Regions from separate parts of the Actinoplanes sp. NPDC051343 genome, predicted to be linked through region 1. Evidence: riboswitches for the same ligand, from Rfam matches in the RefSeq annotation. Region 1 holds a riboswitch; each other region holds the start of a gene.

Evidence for each region. A riboswitch is a leader RNA that binds a small molecule or an ion and turns the genes downstream of it on or off. The one in region 1 is predicted to bind cyclic di-AMP.
Region 2: it holds a riboswitch for cyclic di-AMP, as region 1 does, so the genes downstream of both, ACIA5C_RS38705 (coiled-coil domain-containing protein) here and ACIA5C_RS18515 (C40 family peptidase) in region 1, are expected to answer to the same signal.
Region 3: it holds a riboswitch for cyclic di-AMP, as region 1 does, so the genes downstream of both, ACIA5C_RS17890 (NlpC/P60 family protein) here and ACIA5C_RS18515 (C40 family peptidase) in region 1, are expected to answer to the same signal.

Annotation. Positions count from the first base shown of each region.
Region 1 covers NZ_JBITEL010000005.1:223,530-225,782, forward strand. Annotated here, with positions in the region: gene ACIA5C_RS18510 (hypothetical protein) at 1-419, opposite strand, end outside; cyclic di-AMP (ydaO/yuaA leader) riboswitch at 879-1,039, shown strand; gene ACIA5C_RS18515 (C40 family peptidase) at 1,047-1,541, shown strand; gene ACIA5C_RS18520 (L-lactate permease) at 1,599-2,253, shown strand, end outside.
Region 2 covers NZ_JBITEL010000015.1:71,102-73,354, reverse strand. Annotated here, with positions in the region: gene ACIA5C_RS38710 (coiled-coil domain-containing protein) at 1-334, opposite strand, end outside; cyclic di-AMP (ydaO/yuaA leader) riboswitch at 340-480, opposite strand; cyclic di-AMP (ydaO/yuaA leader) riboswitch at 666-811, shown strand; gene ACIA5C_RS38705 (coiled-coil domain-containing protein) at 809-1,825, shown strand; gene ACIA5C_RS38700 (ABC transporter ATP-binding protein) at 1,862-2,253, opposite strand, start outside.
Region 3 covers NZ_JBITEL010000005.1:79,441-81,693, reverse strand. Annotated here, with positions in the region: gene ACIA5C_RS17890 (NlpC/P60 family protein) at 47-979, opposite strand; cyclic di-AMP (ydaO/yuaA leader) riboswitch at 1,028-1,149, opposite strand; gene ACIA5C_RS17885 (DUF3817 domain-containing protein) at 1,367-1,699, opposite strand; gene ACIA5C_RS17880 (hypothetical protein) at 1,710-2,156, opposite strand; gene ACIA5C_RS17875 (DUF6158 family protein) at 2,214-2,253, shown strand, end outside.

The sequences.
Region 1 (2,253 bases):
CCCTCGTCCCCGGTCAGCGGCCCCAGCACGTCGTTGATCGCGAGTTCGACCGCCTCGCCCTTCTTGACCAGCAGAAAGAAGCGCTCCTCACCTGGCGTGCCGGTGTAACTGCGCACCTTGCCGTCGTCGAAGACGCCGGGCAGCACGGCCATCGTCTCGTCGCCTCGCAGGACCTTCAGCGTGCCGACGTTCCAGCGGACCAGGGAGGCATAGGTGTCGCGGCCGCAGTGTCCGGTGCCGGTCCGCTCCGCGATCGCCTCGAAGTAGAGACGAAAAGGCAGGTCACCGACGGTCAGGCCGTCGTATGCCCGCTCCGGCGTCCGCTTTCCCTCCGGCGTCCGCTCCTGGTAGTGCCGGCCGAGCGAGGCGCCGACGAATCCGAGGCGTACGGCCAAGCGTTTTGCCTGCTCAGCGGGCACTCGGTCGGGTTGCGGCAATAGCGGGAAAAGCACCTGAGTGCACTGCTCGGTGAGTAGTCCCGGTGGGGCATCACCGGAAAGAATCGCCCGGTTGAGCCGGGGAAGTTCCGCATCAGTCCACTCTCCGATCTGGTGCAGAACCATGCAATTCACCGCCCTTTGCAGAGGTCTATCCCAATACCTTTCGACCGATCCGGGCTCGCGCTTAACCGATATCCACTTTCGGGGGTCAACGAATTCGGTGACGAGGTTCACCGTCCGGCGGCCGTATTTTTCCGCCGAATCGGGTCGATCCGGCTGCGATGTCCGGAGAGGTAGCGACCGGGGCCTCCGGTTCGGGACCAATGAGGCGGGCGGGACGCGGCGCGTGAACTGTCGAATCACGGAGGGCCGCCGATGGGTATGCGGTGCCTCCCCGACGGGAGGTCGCTCTCGGGCGCCGAGTCCCGCTCACCGAGAGCGTCGAGGAAACCGACTCCTATCAGGATCTTCAGTGAGCGGGGACGGGGGAACCATCATGCCGGCTCACCAGCCGGCTCGGGGTGAGGTCGCCACGCGCGACGGGCCGTCCTTCCGGCCTGATCCGACAGCTAACCTCGCAGGCGGTTGAAGGACCAAGGATTCTTTGTGTTTCTCGACGTCAAGGCTCTGCCGGTTCGTCTCGCCATTCTCATCGCCGCCGCACTGGTGGTGCTGACCATTGCTCCCGCCGCCGGCACTTGCGCGGCGCGTTCGACTCCCGCTGGAATTGCGTACGCGGCGAGAATGCGTAGCTATCACATCGTGGCCGCGGCGCGTGCTCAACACGGAAAGCCGTACCGCTTCGGCGCCACCGGGCCGAGCGCCTTCGATTGCTCCGGCTTGACGGGGTACGCGTATCGGAGTGTGCGGATCAGCCTCCCGCGTACGGCCGACGGGCAGTTCCGTGCCGCCCGGCACATCGCGAAAGCCGCCGCCCGGCCGGGCGATCTGGTCTTCTGGCTGAGCGGCGGCCATGCCTACCACGTGGCGGTCTATGCCGGCGTGGGCCGGGTCTGGCATGCGCCGAAGCCCGGGCAGCGGGTGCAACTGACCGCGATCTGGTCGTGGGGCGACGTGCGGTTCGGTCGCATCGGGATCTAGGGCTGTTCGTTTCGGTCATGCGCGGTTTAGATTGATCGGAACGATCGACAACCCTGGATGGGTCCTATGGTGGATCAGTTCCGGATCGTGACCGACCCCGTCGGCAATTCGGTCGGTCTCTCCGCGATCTTCGCAGTTCTTCCCCTTCTAACGCTCTTCGTGCTGCTCGGCGTGCTGCGCATGCGCGCCTGGCTGGCCGGCGTCATCGCCCTGGTGGTGGCCCTGGTCGTCGCGATAACCGTCTACTCCGTGCCGGTCGGACAGTCCGTGCTCTCGGCCACCGAGGGCGCGGCGTTCGGCTTCTTCCCGATCCTGTGGATCGTGCTCAACGCGATCTGGGTCTACAACCTGACCGTGGTCAGCGGCCACTTCGACGTGCTGCGCCGATCGATGGCGCGGGTCAGCCCGGACATGCGCGTCCAGGCCGTCATCGTGGCGTTCTGCTTCGGCGCGCTGCTCGAGGCGCTGGCCGGCTTCGGTACGCCGGTAGCGGTCACCGTGGTCATGCTGATCGCGCTCGGGTTCAGTCCGATCCGGGCGGCGTCGGTGGCGTTGATCGCCAATACGGCGCCGGTCGCGTTCGGGGCGCTGGCAACGCCGATCGTCACGCTCGGCACGGTGGCCGCGGGGGCCGGTGACGACCCGCGGCTGAACAGCGACACGCTCGGTGCGATGGTCGGGCGGCAGACGCCGATACTGGCCGTGGTCGTGC
Region 2 (2,253 bases), on a different contig from region 1:
ACTGCTGGGTCGCGATCGCCGCGACCTCGGGGGTGAGGGCGTCGCGCTTGGCCTCGGCGTCCTTGATCTGACCGGCCAGCGCCTTCTGCTGGGTGGTCGACGTGGCGACCGCGGCCTTGGCCTGCACGTACTTCCGGTTGGTGCTCTCCAGCACGTCGTTGAGGGTGGAGTTGTCGGAGAGCTCGTCACCGCCCTTCTCGTCGGGGGACGTCGACGTGGAGGAAGATCCGGAGCCGGGCTCGGCCTGCGCCGGGGCGGTGACGGCGGTCAGGGTGGCGGCCACTATCAGCGGCACCAGGGCGAGATTCAGCCACCGACGGTGTCTGACGGTCATGCATGTCCTTCCGGGTGGACCGCCGACCGGGTTAGCTGACGGGTTCGGGACGGAAGCGATCCCTACCGCTCGTCATCAAGCGGATGCACCCCAACGGAAAACCTGGGTCCCCGGCTCGCCTCGCGGCGATTAGGCGGTGTTCTGCCGTGCAGATTCCGGCGCCGAGTTTACCCGAGCAGCGAGAATGCTTCAGGGTTCGAAAAGGACAAAAGCAGTTACCGTACGGCGACATCTAGTAATGGTGGGACGCATAGTGACTGGACAATTGCTCTGCGTATCAAAACTATCGATCAATCGATGGCGTCCGGTATCGTCGGCCGCGGTCTTCGAATGGAGACCGCCGCCTAATCACCCTTCGGGGTGAGCCGGGGAACCACCTTTTACACCGGGGTGAATCCGCTCGACGAAGAGCGGTAGGGATTTCTTCCGTCCCGAACCCGTCAGCTAACCCGGCCGGCGGCACCACCGGAAGGAATGCCTGTGCTGCCGAAAACCATGGCCGCGATACTGGTCGCCCTCGTCGCGGCGACCGGACTCGCCTCGCCCGCCCGGGCCGCACCCGGATCGTCGGGCGACGACGGCGAGGGCGGCTCCAAGTCGCTCACCCAGCAACTCGACACGGCCTCCCGCGGCTACCTCGAGGCCCGGGACAAACTGGCCGGCTCCAAGAAGAAGCAGACCGACCTGGCCACCCGACTCCAGCGGATCGACACCGAGATGGCGCCCCGGCAGGCCGCGTTCGACCAGGTCGTGCAGGAGTCCTACCGGGCCGGTCGGCTCGGGCCGATGAGCGCGCTGCTGACCGCCAACTCCTCGGCCGGCTTCCTCGACCGGGCCCAGGTCCTGCAGACCGTGGCGGCCCGCCAGCAGAAGGCGATGCACGACCTGCAAACCGCCCGCGAGACTCAGGGCCGGGCCAAGGCGGCGATCGACGCGACCGTGCGCGACCAGCAGAAACAGGTCGCCGTGATGGCGGCCCGCAAGGCGCAGGCCGAGGCGGCGCTCAAGACGGCGAACGCCGGACAGGACGACCCGCAACCGGGCGACGGCGGTGGCAGTTCCAAGGCGACGTCGGTCAACCGGAACTCGGACGGGTCGCTGTCACCCGAGGGATGCACGGTCAACGACCCGACCACCGACGGCTGCATCACCCCGCGCATGCTGCACGCCATGCAGCAGGCCAAGTCGGCCGGATTCACCCACTACGTGGCCTGCTTCCGGCATCAGAACAGTGGCGAGCATCCGAAGGGCCGGGCCTGCGACTTCGCGGCCGACAAGGGCGGCTTCGGCGGGGTCGCGTCGGGCGCCAGCAAGGACTACGGCAACCGGCTGGCCAACTACTTCATCAACAACTCCGACGAGTTGGGCGTCCTCTACGTGATCTGGTTCCGGCGCATCTGGCTGCCCAGCAGCGGCTGGAAGGCGTACACGAAGGGCAACGGCGACCCGTCGAGCGAGCATGAGAACCACGTACATCTCTCGGTGCGATGAAACGCAGAAGGCCGGCCCATCGGGGCCGGCCTTCTCTCATTTATTGCTGAATTCCTCGTACATCCGCATGATCTCCTCGGTCGGGCCGTCGGCCCGGATCACGCCCGACTCGAGCCAGATGGTGCGTTCGCAGGTGTCGCGGATCGTTTGTTCGCTGTGGCTGACCAGGAAGACCGTGCCGGCCTCCGCGCGTAGCTCACGCACCCGCGCCTCGCTCCGCTTGCGGAACTTCGCGTCGCCGGTGGCCAGCGCCTCGTCGATCAGCAGCACGTCGTGCTTCTTGGCCGCGGCGATCGAGAAGCGGAGCCGCGCCGCCATGCCGGACGAGTAGGTCTTCATCGGCAGCGTGCTGAACTCGCCCCGCTCGTTGATGCCCGAGAACTCGACGATGTCGGCGGTGCGCGCCTTGACCTCGGCCGGGGACATGC
Region 3 (2,253 bases), 140 kb from region 1:
CGGTACCCCGCGAGGGGTACCGGCCTTTTCTGCTACGTGGATCCGATCAGGTCACTCGGCCGTAGCCGTAGATCGGCATGCCACGGTTGATCGAGCGCTTGTCGACCGGTTCGCCCTCGCGCGGGGCGTCGATGATCTGGTTGTTGCCGACGTAGATGCCGACGTGCGCGAGGCTGTTGTAGAACACCAGGTCGCCGGGTTCGAGGTCGCCGCGGCTGATGTGCGCCACGTCACCCCACTGTGCGGCCGCGTTGTGCGGCAGCGAGTGACCCGCCGCCTTCCACGAGGCCATGGTGAGACCGGAACAGTCGTAGCTGCCCGGGCCGTCGGCGCCGAACACGTACGACGAGCCGATGGCGTTGAACGCGTACCGGACGGCGACGCCGGCGTCACCCGAAACGTTCGGGATCGAGCCGGTGTACTTGTGACCGGACTGCGTCGGACTGCCGTACGCCTGGGTCCGCTTCGCCTTGAGCGACTTGATGTCCTTCTCGATCTTGGCCTTGCGGGCCTTGATCTCGGCCAGCTGCGCCGCCTGCTTCTGCTGAGTCGACTTCAACTCGGTCTGCCGCTGGGCGAACGTCTGGGTCGTCTGGGTGAAGTTGTCGATGTCGCGCTGGTTGGACTGCTGGAGCTGATCGAGGAAGCCCATCTTCGCCATGAGGTCGCCGCTGTTGCCGTCCAGCAGGGCGCTCATCGGTCCGACCCGGCCCTGCACATAGGCAGTGGTGGCGATGGTGCCGACCTGCGCACTCGCATTCTGCAGGGCGGCCTTCGCCGGGGCCAGGGAAGCCTGGAGCTTCGTCAGATCGGACTGCGTCTTCTGGAGGCTGATGTTCATCGCGTTGTACGACTCGACGACAACCTCGAGTTGCTTGGACTGCGCGTCGATCTGCTTGGTCAGATCGCTTGTCGAGGGGCTCGCGTGTGCGGCTTGGGCACCGGTCAGGGTGACCGCGAATGCCGTCACCGCGATCACGAGCGCTCTCAGCCTCGTGCGGGGGTGTGGCACGGGTGTAGTGGCCTTTCTTCCGCTCGGCCGCCTACCGGGTTAGCTGACGGATTCGGGCGGGAAGAAGGCCCTACCGCTGACGCGGATTCACCCCAACGAACACGGTTCCCCGGCTCGTCACGACGCGCTTTCAACAACGCCCGGGGGAGAGCGCCAAACACGCCGTGATGATTAGGCAGCGTTGGCCGGCGCCACCGGAGGGTGTGGCTGCGGACCGAACCAACCGCACCAACCTATCGATGGGAAATTCAAAATCAAGTGCTATCCGAGTGAATTATGCCAATAGACCGGTATGTGTCGATGATCCCGATAACGCATTGTCATTCGGCATGAGCAACGCGTAGAACTGTAGGCTCAAACCGGACTTTTTGCCAGAGTCGCGTCGTCATTTTCAGTACGTGCCCAATCACGCGACACCTTCCGCTCGGTCCAGAACGAGAGGAACGGAATGGTGCCGGCCGCCATCACCAGAATCATCCGCAGGAAGGGCCAGCGAAGCCGGCGCGCGAGATCGAACGTGAGCGCCAGGTAGATCATGAAGAGGAAGCCGTGCGCCGGGCCGACGATCGCCACCACCGTGTCGTTACCGGCGGCGTACTTCAGCGGCATGCCGACGAGCACCAGCACGAGCAGGCCCACGCCGACGATCCAGGCGATGATCCGGTAACGAACGAGAGCTCCGTGCACTTCGACGTCCTTACTGTGTCCGCTCTTGCTCGACCCGCCTCGGGCCGGGGTAGTCGCCCGGCCGGGCGCCGGGATGCGCCGCCAGCCAGGCCAGGTAGTCGTTGTAGGCGTCCAGCTCGGGGTCGTCCTCGTTGGCCGCGGCCTTGACCGGGACCCGCACCGGCCGGCCGACCGTAACAGGCGCGCCTGGAAGCTTCCCGGCCGGCGCTGGGGGTTCGACGGGCGTCTCGGCAGGCTCCTCTCCATCGGGGCCCCGGCGGGCGACCTGCACCTCGCGGAACCAGAGGAAGACCACGAAACCCGCGAATATCGGCCATTCGAACGTGTAGCCCCAGCTCAGCGTGTTTCCGCCGGCGGCGCGGTCGAATTGCCACCAGCCCAGCGCGAGGAATCCCACGGTCAGGGCGAGGGCCAAAAGGTGCCGCGCGAGCCACGCGGGAGTCCACAGCCCCTTCATGCCTTTGAGCGTACAAGTGGGGGTTTGTTGATCGTCTGAGCGGGCACCCGCAGAGTCATGACTGACGCAACGCAGGCCGATGTCTTCGAGATCGGCA